Regions from separate parts of the Clostridium sp. 001 genome, predicted to be linked through region 2. Evidence: riboswitches for the same ligand, from Rfam matches in the RefSeq annotation. Region 2 holds a riboswitch; each other region holds the start of a gene.
The links. A riboswitch is a leader RNA that binds a small molecule or an ion and turns the genes downstream of it on or off. The one in region 2 is predicted to bind glycine.
Positions count from the first base shown of each region.

Region 1: linked by a shared signal. The riboswitch ahead of gcvT (glycine cleavage system aminomethyltransferase GcvT) and the one ahead of B5S50_RS15705 (amino acid permease) in region 2 are both predicted to bind glycine.
Region 3: linked by a shared signal. The riboswitch ahead of B5S50_RS04510 (ACT domain-containing protein) and the one ahead of B5S50_RS15705 (amino acid permease) in region 2 are both predicted to bind glycine.

Region 1 is NZ_CP020473.1:489,063-495,691, reverse strand. Features, by position in the region: gene B5S50_RS02125 (cell wall-binding repeat-containing protein) at 1-629, opposite strand, end outside; gene B5S50_RS02120 (lipopolysaccharide assembly protein LapB) at 836-1,792, shown strand; glycine riboswitch at 2,167-2,260, shown strand; gene gcvT (glycine cleavage system aminomethyltransferase GcvT) at 2,327-3,433, shown strand; gene gcvH (glycine cleavage system protein GcvH) at 3,450-3,830, shown strand; gene gcvPA (aminomethyl-transferring glycine dehydrogenase subunit GcvPA) at 3,836-5,179, shown strand; gene gcvPB (aminomethyl-transferring glycine dehydrogenase subunit GcvPB) at 5,179-6,629, shown strand, end outside.
Region 2 is NZ_CP020473.1:3,360,856-3,367,484, forward strand. Features, by position in the region: partial or broken gene B5S50_RS21660 (LysR family transcriptional regulator substrate-binding protein) at 112-435, opposite strand; gene B5S50_RS21665 (LysR family transcriptional regulator) at 479-682, opposite strand; gene B5S50_RS15695 (TSUP family transporter) at 808-1,569, shown strand; gene B5S50_RS15700 (DUF1653 domain-containing protein) at 2,023-2,277, shown strand; glycine riboswitch at 2,537-2,623, shown strand; gene B5S50_RS15705 (amino acid permease) at 2,764-4,158, shown strand; gene budA (acetolactate decarboxylase) at 4,330-5,049, shown strand; gene B5S50_RS15715 (ABC-F family ATP-binding cassette domain-containing protein) at 5,079-6,629, opposite strand, start outside.
Region 3 is NZ_CP020473.1:1,004,697-1,011,325, reverse strand. Features, by position in the region: gene B5S50_RS04515 (PFL family protein) at 1-1,080, opposite strand, end outside; gene B5S50_RS04510 (ACT domain-containing protein) at 1,099-1,368, opposite strand; glycine riboswitch at 1,640-1,729, opposite strand; gene B5S50_RS04505 (methyl-accepting chemotaxis protein) at 1,966-4,032, shown strand; gene B5S50_RS04500 (SDR family oxidoreductase) at 4,083-4,826, shown strand; gene B5S50_RS04495 (response regulator transcription factor) at 4,952-5,791, shown strand; gene B5S50_RS04490 (SH3 domain-containing protein) at 6,048-6,629, opposite strand, start outside.

The DNA.
Region 1 (6,629 bases), 1.7 Mb from region 2:
TTAAGGTGCTTGGACGGCAGTGGATATCTGGCTTGCTGTTCCCTCTCTAGTCTGTCCCCAATATCTAGCAATGTTGTTTGTATTGAATCCTTGCAAATAAACCAGTCTTTAAGGGTGTGTGAAACTGCCACATTGCCATCTAAAATGTAGATATGTCCATCTTTGTCTAAATTGGATGCTATATAGTTTAAGGTATCTGATCTGTCATCCAGATTATCAACTAAAAGAATCTGGTAGTTTAACTTTTGTGCCAAGGTGGAACCTGCAAGAGCATCTGCAAATCCTTCACCAGAGGATATGATTACATTCTTCATAGTTGCACCATTATTATACTGCTTGGCATGATAAATTTTACCGTTCAAGTTTAGCTTAGCTGGGTGGAGTCTAGGATTTCCTCCTATATTTTGAAACAAATCTGGGTTACTTTCTGGAGTAACTGTCACAGTATGCCTACCGTTCACTAAATTGTCATAGGACATATTAGCGAGCAAATAGTTTTGTTCAATCATCGTTGAACATACAAATCCTGTTGGTGTTAATAGTGTGCCTTTATAATCATAAATTTGATTTAGTTCTGCTGTCTTTACAGTATTATAAGAAGTATGTGTACCAAAAGCTGGTGCAACCAATAAACCACAAACTATGCCAAAAGCTAGTAAATTTTTTATAATTATATATCAAAAAGGATTTTTTACATATATTTTCATAATAATAAAGTATTTTAATATAATGTAAATAAAAAGAGGAATTTTTAAGTTTTTGTAGAATGCTTAAAAATGAATTTTTTATTAAATATATCAGCTCTAGTTTTTTATAATGAAGGAAGGTAATTAATGTGATAGATGGAATTAAACATTTATCTACTAAAACAATTTTAATTATAATTTTAGTTGTAATTGTTGCAGGGTGTTCTGGATTTTATTATTTCAACAAGGTTAAGCCATATAATGATCTTTTGACGGCTGCAAATAAAGCTGTAACTACAGAAGATTACGATAATGCAATAAAGTTTTATACAGAAGCAGAGACTTATAAGAAAACTTCTGATGTTGATAAAAAGATACAACTTATGAGCGTTTTAAAGAAGTCAAAAGAAAATTATGAAGGTGCTGTGCAAAAAATGAAGAGCAAGGATTACCTAAGTGCAATTAATATTTTCAAGAAGGTAGATAAACAAGACCCTAAAAGATATAGTGATTCTCAAAATAAAATCAATGAGTGTAAAAAACTATATGTATCTGATAATTTAGCTAAGGCCAAAGATGATATAAAAAATAATAAGTTTGATGAAGCAAGTATTTGTTTAAATAACATATTTAAGCTTGATGCTAATAATTCTGATGCGAAAAAACTTGAGGGTGATATTGCGGATGGTCAAAAAAAGAAAGATCAAACTGAAGCAGCTGAAGCTTCTACAGGAGTTCCTTCAGCAAGTGGATCAGTAACCTTTGATCAGGCATTGTCTATGGTCTTGAAAGCTGAATTTCCTGATGGCAAATACGCAGTAATTAAGAATGATGATGGAACGAATTTGTATGCAAGTCTTGATTCTACTGCAGTAATTAAAAATGAGGTTAAGTGTATGGCAGATTATCGCGGTAAAACAATTTCTTATGATAGTAAAGAATCTAAACCTATAGAAGCATATTTTAATAGTAATTCATCTACTACAAAGAATGGCTATGAATTTTATCTTACTTTAGGAGGTCATACGAGAGATGGATATTATGTTGAGGCTTCTACAGGCAAACTATATAAACATGATATGGGAAATGTACACAGTATCAACTAGAACTTTTAGATATAGGTGAGTATAATTTAACTACCACCTGATTAAATCAGGTGGGGAAAAGTCAGTTAGTAATAGTGTTATTAAAGATATAGAAAACAAGTTTAACAAATAGACAGACGTTAATACAGATAAAGTTAGTTTATTTGTTGCATTTGCTAGGTCAGCTTTACATTGTAAATTGATCAACTTTGTTATTTAAATAACAAAAGATATTTTTATTGAAATTCCATATTCTAAGGTGTATATTAATAATGTAGTAAAAAGTATATAAATTGGATGAATATAGTGCGAGATAACATCTAGTTGTTAACCGAAGAAGCAATGATATACCGCCACGGCTATATCAAAAACTCTCAGGTAGAAGGAGCGCTGTAGGACAAAACTCTGAAAAATCTGCTATAAAAGCAGTACCAAAGGTGAAAGATATTTAATATCGAAACTCTCAGGTAAAAAAACAGAGGATATGTGGACTATTAGGTAAATAGTCTCCATATCCTTTTTTAATGCATAAAAATATGAAGGAGGTCTTATGTTATGGAAGAATTAAAGAAAACTCCGCTGTTTGATTCTTATGAGAAATACGGTGCAAAAATAATAGATTTTGCAGGATGGGATATGCCAGTACAATTTGAAGGCATAACAGCTGAGCACCAAGCAGTACGTAAAAAAGCAGGATTGTTTGATGTCTCACATATGGGAGAAGCAGATATAACAGGAAAAGATGCACTAGAATTTGTTCAAAATTTAATAACAAATGATGCATCTAAGATTAAAGAAAACCAAATATTATATACACCTATGTGCTATCCAGAAGGTGGAATAGTGGATGATATACTTGTTTATAAATTTACAAATGAGCACTTTTTTCTCGTAATAAATGCTGCAAATACGGATAAAGATATTGATTGGATGATGAAAAATAAGGGAAATTTTCAGGTAGATATAAAAAATATATCTCCTTCAATTATACAGCTTGCAATTCAGGGGCCAAATGCGCAAAAAGTACTTCAAAAATTAACGGATACAGACTTAGATAACATCAAGTTCTATTTCTTCAAAAAAGATGTACTAGTTGCAGGAAAAAAATGCTTGGTTTCAAGAACAGGATATACAGGAGAAGATGGATTTGAAATTTATTCAGGAACTGAAAATGCAGAGTATCTGTGGGATAAAATACTTGAAACAGGTAAGGAAGATGGCATAAAACCAGTAGGACTTGGTGCAAGGGACACTTTGAGATTTGAAGTTAGCTTGCCCCTTTATGGAAATGAATTGTCTAAATCAATTACACCTCTTGAAGCAGGTATAGGAATTTTTGTCAAATTAGATAAAGACAATTTCATAGGTAAGGATGCTCTTGTAAAGCAGAAAAAAGAAGGACTAAAGAGAAAAATAGTGGGTTTTGAAATGAAGGAAAGAGGAATTTCAAGGCACGGATATGAAGTTTTTGCAGAGGATAAGAAAATAGGAGAAGTAACCACTGGATATCGCTCGCCTTCTTTAAATAAAAATATAGGTTTTGCTTTAATTGATTCTAAATATGCATCCATTGGAACTTCTATTTCTATAAAGGTGAGAAATAAGCTTTTGAAAGCCGAAGTGGTTAGTAAAAAATTTTATAATAAAAATTATAACAAATAGTGAGGGGGATTTATAAATGAAAACTTTAAAGGAATTATTGTATTCAGAAGATCATGAATGGATAAAAGTTGATGGAGACAAAGCCTATATAGGTATTACGGATTTTGCACAGGATTCTTTAGGAGAAATTGTTTTTGTGGAACTTCCTGAAGTGGATTCAGAATTCTCAAAAGGTGATGTATTTGGAACAGTTGAATCTGTAAAAGCAGCCTCAGATTTGTGTATACCAGTTTCAGGTAAGGTGTTAGAGGTAAATGAGGAACTTGTAGATAGGCCTGAAGGTCTAAATGAAGATCCTTACAAAAATTGGATAATTTCAATTGAAGTATCAGATGAAGCTGAATTGAAAGACTTACTTGATGCAGCAAACTATGAAAAAATATGTGATAAGGAGTGATTTATATGCATCCTTATTTACCGCTTACAGAAGAAGACAAGAAAATTATGCTGGAGAAAATAGGAGTAAGCAGCATAGATGATCTGTTTTCCGATATACCAGAAAGCGTTCGTTTAAATAGAAAATTGAATATAAATGATGGAATGTCTGAGCTTGAAGTGGAGTCTTACATTAAGGACATTGCAAAATCAAATAAAAGCTGTGATGATCTAACATGCTTTTTAGGTGCAGGAGTTTATGACCACTATATACCTTCTGTGATAAAACACATAACGTCAAGGTCTGAGTTTTATACCGCCTATACTCCTTATCAAGCTGAAATAAGCCAGGGTACACTTCAGACTATATTTGAGTACCAGACGGTTATGGCTAATTTAACAGGTATGGAAGTTTCAAATGCTTCAATGTATGATGGAGCTACAGCTTGTGTAGAAGCAGCACAAATGGCTGCAAATGTAACAAGACGTAAAAATATAGTTGTTTCAAAAACTTTAAATCCTGAAGTTAGAAAGGTACTTAAAACCTATTTGAGATTTAAAGATTTAAATCTAATAGAAATAGATGAAGCAGGTGGAGTTACTGATATAGACAAACTTAAAGGTGAGATTAATAAGGATACAGCAGCAGTTATAGTTCAAACACCAAATTTTTTAGGACTAATAGAAGAGCTGCAGGATGTGGAAAAGTATGTTCACGATAATAAATCCCTTTTAATAGTATTTTGTGATCCTATTTCTCTTGGAATACTAAAGAGTCCTGGAGAGTATGGAGCAGATGTAGTTGTAGGTGAGGGACAATCTCTTGGAAACAGCATGAATTATGGAGGTCCTTATCTTGGATTTTTAACTACTACTAAAAAATATATGAGAAAGATTCCAGGAAGAATTGTAGGTGAAACTACGGATTCAGAAGGTAAGAGAGGCTATGTGCTAACACTTCAGGCAAGAGAACAGCATATAAGACGTGAAAAGGCTTCTTCAAATATATGCTCTAATGAAGCATTAAATGCACTGACAGCACTTATATATTTAACTACCCTAGGTAAAAAGGGAATTAGAGAAGTAGCTTACCAGAATGTTCAAAAATCTCATTATGCATTTAAAAAACTTACTGAAAATGGAAAATACAAAGCTGTATTTGACAAGCCATTTTTTAATGAATTTGTAGTTACTTCCAAAAATTCAGTACAAGATGTAAATAAAACACTACTTGAAAATAAAATATTAGGTGGATATGATCTGGAGAAAAAATATCCTTCTTATAAAAATTCCATGCTTTTATGTGTCACTGAAAAGAGGACAAAGCATGAAATTGATAAATTAACTTCTGTATTGGAGGGAATTGAGTAATGAAAGAGTATAACAAACTTATTTTTGAACTTTCCAAAGAAGGCAGAAAGGCATACTCCCTTCCTAAATGTGATGTACCAGAAGAAGGCATTGAAAAATTGCTGCCTGAAGAATTTATAGGCAAAGAGGAGCCTGAGCTTCCAGAAGTAAGTGAAGTAGATGTAATAAGACATTTTACACTGCTTTCCAATAAAAACTTTGGTGTGGATACGGGATTTTATCCTCTTGGTTCCTGTACTATGAAGTATAATCCTAAAATAAATGAAGATATGGCAGATTTTAAGGAGTTTACGCAGCTTCACCCTTATCAGCCAGAAGAGACTACCCAGGGAGCTTTAAGACTTATGTATGAATTAAGTCAAAAACTTGCTGAAATAACAGGCTTTGAAACTGTATCCCTCCAGCCGGCAGCAGGAGCTCATGGAGAACTTTCAGGACTTATGATTATAAAAGCTTACCATGAAAAAAGGGGAGATTTTAAGAGAAAAAAGATTATAGTTCCTGATTCAGCTCATGGTACAAACCCAGCTTCAGCTTCCTGTGCAGGGTTTGAAATAATAGAAGTGAAATCATATGATGACGGAACAGTGGACATTGAATCTTTGAAATCCATATTAAGTAATGAAGTAGCAGGACTTATGCTTACAAATCCTAATACACTTGGACTTTTTGAAAAAAATATTATAGAAATAGCTAGACTTGTCCATGAAGCAGGGGGACTTCTTTACTATGATGGTGCTAACATGAATGCCAATATGGGAAAGACAAGACCTGGAGATATGGGATTTGATGTATGTCATATGAACCTTCACAAGACTTTTTCAACACCTCACGGCGGTGGCGGACCAGGAAGTGGACCTATAGGAGTTAAAAAGAAACTTATGGAATTTTTACCTGTTCCCGTAGTTTCTAAAGACAAAGACAAATATTATTTGGATTATGACAGACCTTATTCCATAGGAAAAGTAAGAAGCTTTTATGGAAACTTTGGAGTTATGGTAAAGGCATTTTCCTATATCTTGAGTATGGGAGCAGATGGATTAAGGGAAGTTAGTGAAGATGCAGTCTTAAATGCCAACTATATAAAGGAAAGACTAAAGGATTATTATAATATACCTATAAATACAGTTTGTAAACATGAATGTGTACTTGGGGGCTTGAAAGAAGATGAAAATGGAGTTACAACTCTGGATGTAGCAAAAAGACTTTTGGATTACGGATACCACCCTCCAACTATATATTTTCCATTAATCGTAAAAGAAGCGATGATGATAGAACCCACAGAAAATGAAAAGTTGGAAACACTGGATGAATTTATAGATGATATGATAAGCATTGCAAAAGAGGCTAAGGAAAATCCCGACATAGTAAAATCAGCACCAAATACGACTGTAATTAAAAGATTAGACGAAGTAAAGGCAGCAAGAAAGCCTGTAGTTAAGTGGAATAA
Region 2 (6,629 bases):
TTTACCTCCTATTTATACAAGTTAAAATTAGACTAACTAGTTAGTCAACATATTCTATTCTTTAGTATATAATATTTTTTAGTATATGTCAAAAATAACCATAGAGATTGATTAATGAAATTTACTTTTATAAAATTTAATAGTGTAATCGATAAATCTCTTAGAGGCATTAGAAAGATATTGATTTTTGTTATAGGCAATAGAAACTCCTCGTTTTAGCATAGGACAATTTAGTTTGTAAAAGCGAAAATTTTGCGCATTTGGCGAATATTTAACCAGCGTATCTGAAATAAAAACAGCTCCAAGACCTTTTGAAGCAAATTCAAATGAAGTCATCTGTTGATTAAATGACATTTTTACAAAAGGTGTAATTTGATAATAATTAAAAATTGCTTTAGTTCTTCTAAAAATTTCATTGCTTGGTTCTAATAAAAGAAATGGAAGATCTTTTAGCTCATATAAGTCAACTGCAGATTGACTAGCAGAAAGATGCTGATTGTTTTTTTATTTGAGCAGAGATCATGCTGCATTTAGAAATTTTTTTACCTATTTCAAATAAAGATTGGCCAAGGTTATGTTCCAATTTGCGGATTGCAATACTTAAGGCAGGCTGTGTTATATATAAATTCTCTGCTGCCTTGGAGAAACTTCCGGATTTATATATATCGTAAACATAATTCATATTTTCAAACAAACTTTTCACCTCAGTATAAATTGAATTTATATGATAAGTAAAATATATAAATTTGATTATATATTAAAAAGTTGGTAATATCAATATTGTATGAATTTATGGGGAGGTTAGAAATGATTACATATATTATAGTATGCCCACTAGTTTTTATTGCGGGTTTTGTAGATGCAATTGCAGGCGGAGGAGGACTTATATCACTTCCGGCATATATGATTTCAGGTATTCCGGTTCATTTTGCTATTGGTACAAATAAAATGAGTTCTTGTATGGGGACAATTATAGCTACATGTCGCTATGCTAAAAATGGATATATAAAGCTGAAACTAGGAATTTGCAGTGCAGTCTGTGCTTTGATTGGGTCGCCACTTGGAGCTCTTATTTCCTTAAGAATAGAAGACTTCTATTTTAAAATTTTAATGTTGTTCATTTTGCCTATAACAGCATTTTATGTTTTACATAAGCATAATCTTGAAGATAATAAACAGGAAACATCAATTAGTTATAAAACTTACATAACATGTATGCTAATTGCATTTTTTTTAGGAGTCTATGATGGGTTTTATGGCCCAGGAACAGGAACATTTTTATTGTTATTATTGACGAGCATTGCAAATTTGAGTATGAATACTTCTGCAGGAATTACAAAGGCTATAAATTTATCATCAAATGTAGCTAGTTTAGTAACATTCATTATAAATGCAAAGGTATTTTTAGTTTTGGGTTTAGTCGCAGGCTTATTTAGTATTGCTGGAAATTACATTGGCTCTGGTTATTTTACAAAAAGCGGATCAAAAGTAGTACGTCCTGTAATTATAATTGTACTTACGATTTTTTTCATTAAAATATTAGTTGAGATATTATCCAAGCAATTATAATTCCAATTGAAAGTGCCGATAACACTAATCAATCCTAGAATGTTTATTTTGTTTTAGGAATATTGGATTCTAATTAACTCAACTTTCGCACATATAAACTTTTTTAATTAATAGTTAAGAATGAAGAATTAATAGTTAATGTGAATTTTTTTCCGTTACACTACAAAAAATCTTTGATTAAGCTTTTCACCACTCGTTTCTCTAAAACGAAACATTGCTGATTTATATAAATTAAAAGATTTTTTGCGACAGCTAAAAATCATCCTTTACTATTAATTTTTCATTATTAATTCTTAACTTGCGAAGCTTTGCTTCGCAAAGTTTTAAAACTGCGAAAGTTGAGTAATTAATATATTAGTAGGAAAAAGGTGCTAGTCTTTGCCAGATGGATTACTTTTTTCTTTGCTATTAATTTTTATGTGAATACCAAGAAATTTAAGGAGTGTGAAATATATGGACGAATTAGAAAAAAGAAAAATAGAATTACGAAATCATAAAGGAAAGATGGTTAGACACTTTAAAAATAAAAATTACTTAATATTAGATTTTGCAACACATACTGAGACAGAAGAAGAATTAGTTATATATAAAGCTCTTTACGGTAACTGCGGTGTATTCGCAAGACCAATAGACATGTTTGTTAGTGAAGTAGATCATGAAAAGTATCCTGAAGTAAGCCAAAAGTGGAGATTTGAATTAATTAAATAGAAAAGCATTTTCATTTCTCTAATTTTATTTAGTTTTAACTTAATATGGTCACTTTAGTATAAATACTTTTAGAAATTATGACTAAATATAATTTTTATTTATTAAAAGTGAAGAAGTTGTTGCAATTTTATTAAATATGTATTAGTATATAATAAAATTAATAATTCAGATGAAGATAGTGGGAGAGTTATGGCTTTTGCCATTCACCGAAGAAGTAAATCTTTCAGGTACCTATTTAATTATAGAGATGACCGCTATTGGATGAATCCTTGGAGAGACTCTTATTGAGCACCGAAGGAGAAAGTCGCAGGGCGAAACTCTCAGGTAAAAGGACAGGGGAAAGGTAACATATCTTATAAAAAGTAATACATAATCAATTACTTCATTTGGATCTTATCTATTCCCATTTGTATCTCCAATCATAAAATATTTATATAGGAAAAGGCATTTTTAGTACATGCTTTTTAACTAAGATGGAGGGATAAAATGGATCAATTAACATCAGAAAATCAAAATTTATCGAGAGGACTAAAAAATCGTCATGTCCAATTACTTGCAATTGGAGGTGCAATTGGTACTGGATTATTTCTTGGTTCAGGCAGGTCTATTCACTTGGCTGGTCCATCTATTTTATTTGCATATACTATAACAGGAATTATTTTATTTTTTGTAATGCGTGCCCTTGGCGAATTATTGCTTTCTAATTTAAACTACCATTCTTTTGTAGAGTTTGTGTACGATTATTTAGGAGAAGGAGCAGCATTTATTACTGGATGGACATACTGGTTCTGCTGGATTTCACTTGCTATGGCCGATGTAGCTGCCACTGGACTATATGTACAATACTGGATTCCCAATATACCTCGATGGGTGCCAAGCCTTATAGTTCTTGTAATTTTACTAATTATGAACCTTACTGCGGTGAAATTGTTTGGTGAAATGGAATTCTGGTTTGCATTAATTAAAGTTGTTGCAATTTTAGCACTTATTATAGTTGGTACATTTATGATTATTAAAGGATTTTCTACAAGTGCTGGTGCATCTAGCTTTTCAAACCTTTGGAGACATGGCGGTTGGTTACCAAATGGGGTAAATGGTTTTATACTTTCATTTCAAATGGTTGTGTTTGCTTTCACTGGAATCGAATTGGTTGGTTTAACAGCTGGTGAAACTGAAAATCCAGAGCATGTTATTCCAAGGGCTATTAATAACATTCCAATTAGAATTATTATTTTCTATGTAGGAGCACTTGCTGTTATTATGGGCATATATCCATGGAACTCAATTAATCCGGCTAAAAGCCCATTTGTACAGGTATTTGCCTCAGTTGGAATTGCAGCAGCGGCAAGCATTGTAAATTTTGTTGTACTAACATCAGCTGCATCTGCTTGTAACAGTGGTATTTTCAGTACAAGCCGTATGGTTTACTCTCTTGCTCAAGAAAAAAATGCACCTGATTCAATGAAAAAATTAACTTCTAACCATATACCTTGCAATGCTGCAATATTTTCTGCAGCCGTTATATTAATTGCAGTTATTTTAAACTATATCATGCCAGGTGAAGTATTTGTACTAATTACAAGTATATCAACATTTTGCTATATATATGTTTGGGCAATTATAGTTATCTGCCACATGAAATATCGTAAAACTAAACCTGAACTTGCTGCCAAGAATAAATTTAGAATGCCACTTTATCCAATCATGAACTATATAATTCTAGCATTCTTTGCTTTTGTTATAGTTACATTGGCACTTAATAATGAAACTCGTGTAGCTCTATTTGTAACACCTGTATGGTTTATAATGCTTGGGGTGATTTACAAGATATTTAAATCAAAAAAGGAAACTGGAGAAGACAGCAAAAGAAATTTAGCATAGGTTAACATTAAAGAAATTTATTCCTAAATGTTATGAATTTAAATTTTGCAGATTTGTAAATTTGATCAACCTTCTAAATGGTTTAAGCAAATGTGTTTAATTGTAGTGACAGATTCTAAGAGTAGAAAGTAGGAATTTGCTATGCTATAATGACATAGAGGTGAATGTAATATGGATGATGAGGTGAAAGTCCCAAACCATATATATCAAATGTCTACAATAAATGCACTTGTTTCGGGACTATATGATGGCTGTGTTTCATTATCTAAACTTCTAAAAAAAGGAAATTTTGGTATAGGTACTTTTAAAGGTCTAGATGGTGAACTAACTCTCTTAAATGGAACTTTTTATAGGACTAAACCTGATGGCAGTGTATACGTATGTTCCAAAAACGTATCCGTTCCTTTTGCTGTAGTCACTGAAATGGAGAATTATAACACTTATAATATTCAAAATTGTACTTCTTATGAAGATATAAGAAAAGAATTGGACAGCTTTATAGAAAGTAAAAATATATTTTATGCTTTCTATATGGAAGGTAAATTTAATTATGTAAAAACACGTACTGTTGTAAAACAGAATATGCCTTATAAGCCTATGGCTGAAGCTGTTAAAAATCAACCTATGTTTGAATATAATGATGTTGATGGATATGTGGTTGGATTTAGATGTCCCGATTATGTTGAAGGTCTTAATGTCCCTGGATACCACTTCCATTTTATAAATAAAGATAAGAAATTTGGTGGACATGTAAGCGAATTTTCTATTGAAAGTGTAAAGGCTTATGTACAGAATTGCTCTTGCTTTAGAATGGAACTTCCTAAAAATGAAAATTTTTACAATATGGAAGTGAAAGATAGAAACGATGAGATAACAAGTGTTGAAAAATAAAGTATTGATAGAAAAAACACTAGACAGTGTTAATAACAATGTCTAGTGTTTTTCTCTTGTTCAATTTTTTCATTGAGTTCATTTAGGTAAGTCCACCTGTCCATCTTTTCTTCTAATTCTTTTTCCAGTGAATTCTTTTCAGATAAGAGATCTTCAAGAAGTGCATAATCAGATGAAGCAGCTTCCATTTCTATTTTCTTTTCAGATATAGATTTTTCTAGATTTTCAATTACCTCATCTATTTTGTCAAACTCCATTTGTTCTGCATAGGTAAATTTTAAAGGCTTTTCTTTTTGCAACCTATAATTGTTTTTAGCTGTATTGTTCTTAGTGGTTATTTTTTCTTGTGGTATTTTTGCAGTTTCGTGAAAATGGGAGTAGTTTCCTGTATATTGAGCGATTTTACCATTTCCTTCAAAAGAAAATATTTTATCAACTGTTTTGTCAAGGAAGTATCTGTCATGGGATACAGCTATAACAGTTCCTTCAAAATCATTAATATAATCCTCTAGGATTGTAAGTGTTTCTATATCCAGATCATTTGTTGGTTCGTCCAGCAAAAGTACATTAGGATAATTCATCAGTATTTTTAGAAGGTATAATCTTCTTCGTTCCCCTCCTGAAAGTTTTCCAAGGGGAGTCCATTGAACTGAAGGTTCAAATAGAAAATTTTCAAGTACAGCAGAAGCACTTATTTTTTCACCCGATGAAGTTGAGGCATATTCTGATGTCCCACGTATGTATTCAATTACCCTTTCGTTCATATCCATATCAGAAATTCCCTGAGAATAGTATCCTATTTTTACTGTTTCACCTATATCTATAGTACCGCTGTCCGGCAGAATTTTTTGAGTTAAAATATTCATAAGAGTGGATTTACCACTTCCATTAGGTCCAATAATACCTATTCTATCATTATTTAGTACGTTATAAGTGAAATTTTTAATTAATGTTTTTTCACCAAAACTTTTGCTTATGTTATCCAGGTTTATGACTTTTTTACCGATTCTTGTACTCTGAAGGCTAATATTAAGTTTTGATTTATTTAAAGATGTACCTTCTGTAGTTAATTGTTCAAATCTTTCTATTCGGGCTTTTTGTTTTGTACTTCTTGCTTTTGCACCCCTTCTTATCCAGGAAAGTTCTTTCCTTATAAGATTTTGCCTTTTTCTTTCATTGGCATTTTCAGTTTCAAGTCTTTCAGCTTTTTCTTCAAGAAAATTACTATAGTTTCCCATATAACTATAGAGTTTTCCCCTATCAAGTTCAAACATTCTATTAGTTATTTTGTCCAAAAAAAATCTATCATGGGTTACCATAAGCAGGGCACCACTTCGTTTTGTTAAGAAATCTTCTAACCATTCTATGGTTTCATCGTCAAGGTGGTTTGTAGGCTCATCAAGTATTAAAATATTTGAAGTGGTTATAAGAGCAGATGCAAGGGCTACTCTCTTTTTCTGACCTCCAGAGAGCACAGATATTTTTTCATTAAAATCATTTATTCCAAGTTTGGTTAAAATAGTTTTAGCCTGACTTTCAATTTCCCACACATTTTGTGCATCCATTTTGGAATTTAAGAT
Region 3 (6,629 bases), 2.3 Mb from region 2:
ACAAGTCATTGCTTCCAATTTTTCAAGGTTAAGGGACCCTGAGTTTACTGCACTTATCATACCTTCATCCTCACTTACAGGTATAAATGCACCACTCAATCCTCCAACTTGAGATGCTGCCATTATGCCTCCTTTTTTAACTGCATCATTTAATAATGCTAGAGCAGCAGTAGTACCTGGGCATCCACAGCTTTCAAGGCCCATTTCTTCAAGAACTCTTGCAACACTGTCTCCTACAGCAGGTGTAGGTGCAAGGGATAAATCTACTATACCAAAAGGAACATTTAATCTTTTTGAAGCCTCTCCAGCAACTAATTGACCCATTCTTGTTATTTTAAAAGCTGTCTTTTTTATTGTTTCTGCAACTACATTGAAATTTTGTCCCTTAACTTCTTCTAGAGCACATTTTACAACGCCAGGACCACTAACACCTACGTTTATTATGGAATCAGCTTCTCCAACTCCATGAAATGCTCCTGCCATGAAAGGATTATCTTCTACCGCGTTTGAAAATATTACTAACTTTGCACAACCTATACTCTCATTTTCTCTAGTGAGATAGGCAGTTTCCTTTACTATTCTTCCCATATCTTTTACTGCATCCATGTTTATTCCTGCTTTTGTAGTTCCTACATTTACAGAAGAGCAGACTTTTTCAGTAACAGCTAGAGATTCTGGAATGGACTCTATAAGTATTTTGTCACCTTTAGTATAACCTTTATGTACAAGTGCTGAAAAACCTCCAATAAAGTCAATACCTAAAGTTTGGGTAGCTTTATCTAAAATTTTGGCATATTCTACATAACTTTTATCAGAGCTTGCCTGGGCTATGAGTGAAATAGGTGTAACGGATACTCTTTTATGTATTATGGGTATACCATATTCTGTTTCAATCCCCTTGGCAGTTTTTACTAGGTTTTCAGCATGTTTAGTTATTTTATCGTAAATTTTAGTTCTTGCTTTTTTTCCATCACTATCTATACAATCTAAAAGAGAGATACCCATAGTTATGGTTCTTATGTCTAGATTTTCTTTGTCAATCATGTTTATGGTTTCCATAATGTCTTTAGTATTTATCATTTAACTCAACTCCTTAGTTTAAATTTGGTGCATAGAAGTGAATATGTCTTCTCGTTGAAGCTTAATGACAACTCCTATTTCTTTAGCTTTATTTTCAAGATCATTCTTTAGTTCTACAAAATCTGTTTTCATTTTTGATAAATCCACTAGCATTACCATTGTAAAATAGCCTTCTATGAGAGTTTGGTTTATGTCTAAAATATTTATGTTATTTTCAAATAGTACAGAAGTTACCTTGTAAATAATACCAGTTTTATCTTCTCCAAGTACAGTTATAAATGACTTCATTTTATAATCCATCTCCTTTAAATAGTTTGTATTGATTAATTCTATTATTAGCAATTATAAACAGAGTTCTTGGCATGAGGTGGAGTTTTAACTCCACATGATGCTTAGAAATCACTATCCAGGGACGTAGCTGCTCTTTACTTCTACTTGGAGAAGTGGAAGTATTAGAGCAGGTAGTCATCGGATAAAAAAAAAGACCAAATTAAATTAGTCTCTGGAAAATAAGATTTTAAACAATAACTATTAATTGAGTCAATAATTATCATTTTGTATAAAATCCTCTGTCCCTTGTACCTGAGAGTTTCACCCAACTTTGGCTTTCCCCTTCGGTGCTCATAAGAGTCTCTCCAGAGGTTCGTCTAATAACGGTTTAAAAATTTAATCCCACTATTTTCATCCGACCCTTTTAAATTATCACAATTATATCATATTAAAAAAGCCAATTCAAATATATTATTGTAAATTTTATTGGAATATACATGTTGGTTATCATAGGTTAAATTTACGTTAAAAAAAGTTCTATTTAACAACAGCTTAAAAATACTACATTAAAATAAAAAATATGATTAATGTAAATTTATATACTGGAGGAATTTTATGTTAAAAAAATTATTTTTAAGCGTCTCAGAGTTATTTTTTGGTAAGAAGAAAAAGTTTAATCTATCTTTTTTAAACAGTGTGGGAGTGAAGATAGTTTGTGAGATTGGAATACTTATAATATTGATATGCAGTATATTAGGAATGACATCTTATTACAGTGCTTATAGAGCTATGGAAGATAGTATAAAATCTTCGCTTGAAAGTAGAGCAATAGAATCTTCTAAACTCATAGATGCAACTTTAAAACAGGATGTTAAAGCAATTGAAGAGTTAGCATCAAATGATATTATAAAATCCATGAATACTTCAATACAGATACCTCTTCTTAAGATGAGAGCAAAACAATTAGGATATGTGAACTTAAATGTGATGGATTCAAAGAGTATGATTTATATGCAAACTGGTGAAAAGACTAAAGCTAATTTAGAGGATACCAAGAATTACTACCTTAAAAATGCGTTAAGTGGAAAAATATCTATTTCAGATCCAGTGATGAATACGGATGGGCAGCAAATAATGGCGGTGGCAGTTCCAATAAAAGATTCTTATGAGAAAGTTGTAGGAGTATTATTTTCAAATATAAGTATGGAAAGTTTAAATAAATTAGTTCAAAATGAAAAGCTGGGTAAAAGTGGATACTGCTTTATAATAAATAAGGAAGGGGTTAAGGTAGCACATAAGGATTTGAAACTGGTGTTAAATAAAGATAATACTATAGAAGATGAAAAAAAAGATCATTCTTTAAATGAACTGGCAACTTTAGAAAAAAATATGATAATAGGTAAAAGTGGTTCGGGATACTATAAAAAAGATAATGAAGATATGTTTATGGCCTATACACCAATAGCTGACTTAAATTGGTCGTTAGGGCTTACTATAGATAAGAGTGAAATATTTAGTGAAGTAAATATGTTAAAATACAAAATAATTATGATAACTGTTCTATTTATTTTGATAGGATTCTTTATAGGGTTATTTATAGCCGGAACTATAAAAAAACCACTACATAAAATAAGAAAGTATGCTCTGGAATTATCAAAGTTTAATTTAAACTACAGAATACAAATTGACAAAAGAGATGAATTTGGAGATACGGCTTCAGCATTAAACTATGCAATGAATGAAATAGAGTATATTATAGAACAAGTAAAACTAAAAAGCGGAGAAGCTTTGGAAGCTGCGGATAATGTAAATAAAATGTTTGAAAAATCGCATTCGGAAATAAAATTGGTTTCAGATGAATCTTCACAAATATGTTCTAATATGCAGGAGAACTTATCTTCTATAGAAGAAGTGAACCAAAAGATATCAAATGTAAAGCATGAAATAAAAAACTTAGCAAAAGAGGCAAATCAAGGCTTGGCTCTTGCAAAAAACATAAGGGAAAGGGCTTTAAATATTAAAAAAGATACGGAAAGCTCAAAGCATGACTTTGAAAATTATTATACACAGTATAGTGATGAATTAAGACATGCACTGGAAAATGTGAAAGTAGTAAAAAATATTTCTATAATGGCTGAGGAAATAAAAACTATATCAGATAGAACAAATATATTAGCATTAAATGCCAATATAGAAGCCGCAAGGGCTGGCGAATATGGCAGGGGATTTATGGTGGTGGCAGAAGAGGTAAGAAAATTAGCTATGCAATCTTCTGATATGGTAAGCAATATACAATTAAATGTAAAAAGTGCTTTAAAATCGGTAGAAAAACTCTCAAAATCAGCTGAAAGTGTATTGAAAATTTTAGAGGAAAATATTTTGTCGGATTACAGAAAAATGGTAGACATAAGCAAAGATTATGAAAAAGACGGAATGAGATTTGAATCTGTATTAAAAAAGGTTTGTGGGCTTATGGAAAATGTAGATGAGTCTTTTTTAGTAATAACTAAAATAATGTGTATTATAGTGGGTTCTTCAAATGATGGAACTAAAGCATCCGTAGATATATCAGATAATATAGATGAAATAGCAAATGAAAATAGGGCCATATCTTTGTATACTATGAGAAATGCAAGTGGGTCTGAGGAGCTTCTTCACATTTTAAGTAAATTTAATGTATAATATTAATTGAAAAGTAAATTTTATGTTAATGTAGGAAGGATAAAATCATTATGGAAAATTTAGGCGGAAAAGTAGCAATAGTAACAGGAGCTTCCAGAGGAATAGGAAGAAGTATTGCTATAAATTTAGCAAAATGCGGTGCAAATGTAGTAATAAATTATAAAAAAGATGAAAAAGGGGCTTATCAAACTCTAGATATGGTAAAACAAGTTGGTTCCGTAGGAATGGTAGTACAAGGAGATGTTAGTTTATATAGTAATGCTGAAAGAATGGTGCAATATGCATTAAGTAAAATGGGAAAAGTAGATATACTTGTTAATAATGCAGGAATTTCTAAAATAGGACTTTTTATAGATATGAGAGAAGATGAATGGAATTCTATTATAGATGTGAATTTAAAGGGGGTACTTAATTGTACTCACTCTGTATTAAAACATATGATTTCTAAAAAAGCAGGATCTATAATAAATATTTCTTCTATGTGGGGAAATGTAGGTGCTGCTTGTGAATCCATTTATTCTGCATCTAAAGGGGGAATAAATCTTTTTACAAAATCTATTGCGAAGGAAATGGCACCTTCGAATATAAGGGTAAATGCAGTTGCACCAGGGGTAATTGATACGGAAATGAACTCCTGGTTAAAAGAGGATGAGAAGAAAAACTTAATGGAAGATATACCTATGGGCAAATTTGGACAATGTGAAGACATAGCAAAAACTGTATGCTTTTTGGCAGGTGAGTCATCTGAATACATAACAGGACAGATAATAACCGTAGATGGCGGAATGATATGAGAAATGAACCTTTAGTGTAATATACATATAAAATAATAGCAGTAGTGGACGATAAATAGAATATGGAAAAAATTAATTTTAATAAAAGGGATGGTTAAAATATTGATGTTATAGGATGAATAATTATGAACAAAGTTATAATATTAGATGATATGATATATGTAAGATATAGGGTGAGACGCGTATTGGAAGATGCGGGGATTGGGGTATATGAATGTGGAAATTCCTTTGAGTTCTTTAATAGATTATATGATAAAAAAGAAGAAATAAATTTGATAATACTTGAAGTGGGATTAAGCACTGAAGATGGATTTGAAGTACTTAAAAAGATAAAGGCTAAAAAATTAAACATTCCTGTAATGATACTTACAAAATTAAATTCTAGAGAAGCATTTATAAAAGGTATAAAAGAAGGTACTTCAGAGTATATATTAAAACCTTTCAATAGTAAAAATTTAGTTAAAAGAATAACGAAACTCATAAAATCTAGTAGAAATTCAGATAGACCAGAAGAAATAGTATACTTGAATTTTCAAGAGTATATTGCCAGACAAATTGTGAAATGTGGGGCACAAAATAAAAAGCTTTCAATTACCATGGTAAGCTTAGTAAAAAAATACTATACAGAACAAGATGAGAAAATAGAAGTAAAAGACAGTTATCTTATTTTACTTGATTTAGTTTATGAAAAATTGAGAAGTCTTTTTAAGGTACCAGATTTATTTGAAAAATATGGATTATCTACTTTTATAAGTGTAGTTCCAGACTGTAATTATAGAAAAATTGTTTCAATTGTTCATCAGATGGAATGTGCTTACAATAAAATAAAAATTATGAATGAAAAGTATAGTGAATACGATCTTAAATGCAGCTATGTTATTTTTCCTGATGATGGAACAGATAAAGATTATTTAATGGATAAATTAAATATTAAAATGAAAATGAAGATAAATAAAGAAAGGTAATGTTTCTTTTGACAATAAAAAAATAATATTGTGTAGAACCATCTACACAATATTATTTTTTTATTTTATCCGATCGCTACCATTGCTAATACTCCCATCTTCTATCAAAGTGGGGGATAAGCACTGCTACGCGCCTGGATAAGTTCTTCCCCTAAAGGATAACGTATTCTAAGTGCTAAAGACACTAAGAATACTGTTAATAAGGTTCAGCTGGAGAAAGTAATCCTTATAATCAAACTCCATCTGAACCTAAGAATTACTTGATGTAATCTGAATGAACATATCCTGTTAAGGAACCAATTGTCACTTTATACCAACGTCCATCTGTGCCTGTTATGGTTACTTTGGTTCCAGAAGATAGAGTGGATACAATACGGCCAGTCCAAGGGTTACTTCGTAAGTTTAATACTGAAGATTTACTACTTAATGTTACAGTACCAGTTTTTAAAGTTGTAGACTGAACTTTTGCAGCAGTTGCTACTATGGACTGTGAATTACTTATGTAGCTAGAAGAAACATATCCTGACTTCCCGTTTGCAGTTACTTTATACCAACTTCCACTAGTACCTAATATATTTACAGCAGTACCATTAGCAAGCGATCCTATTACAGAACCTCCTGGAGATGTTCTTAAGTTTAAAGATGATCCACTGTCACTAAGCTTAACATAACCTGATTTAGCAGAAGCTGGAGATAAATATTGCGCTCCCGAATTAGAAGAAGGCTGACTACTAGGACTAGCTTGGAAACTCGTATTTATAAAAGAAGAGCTCACATATCCGTAAGAAGAATTATATTTAATTTTGTACCAACTTCCAACTGATCCTACTATAGAAAC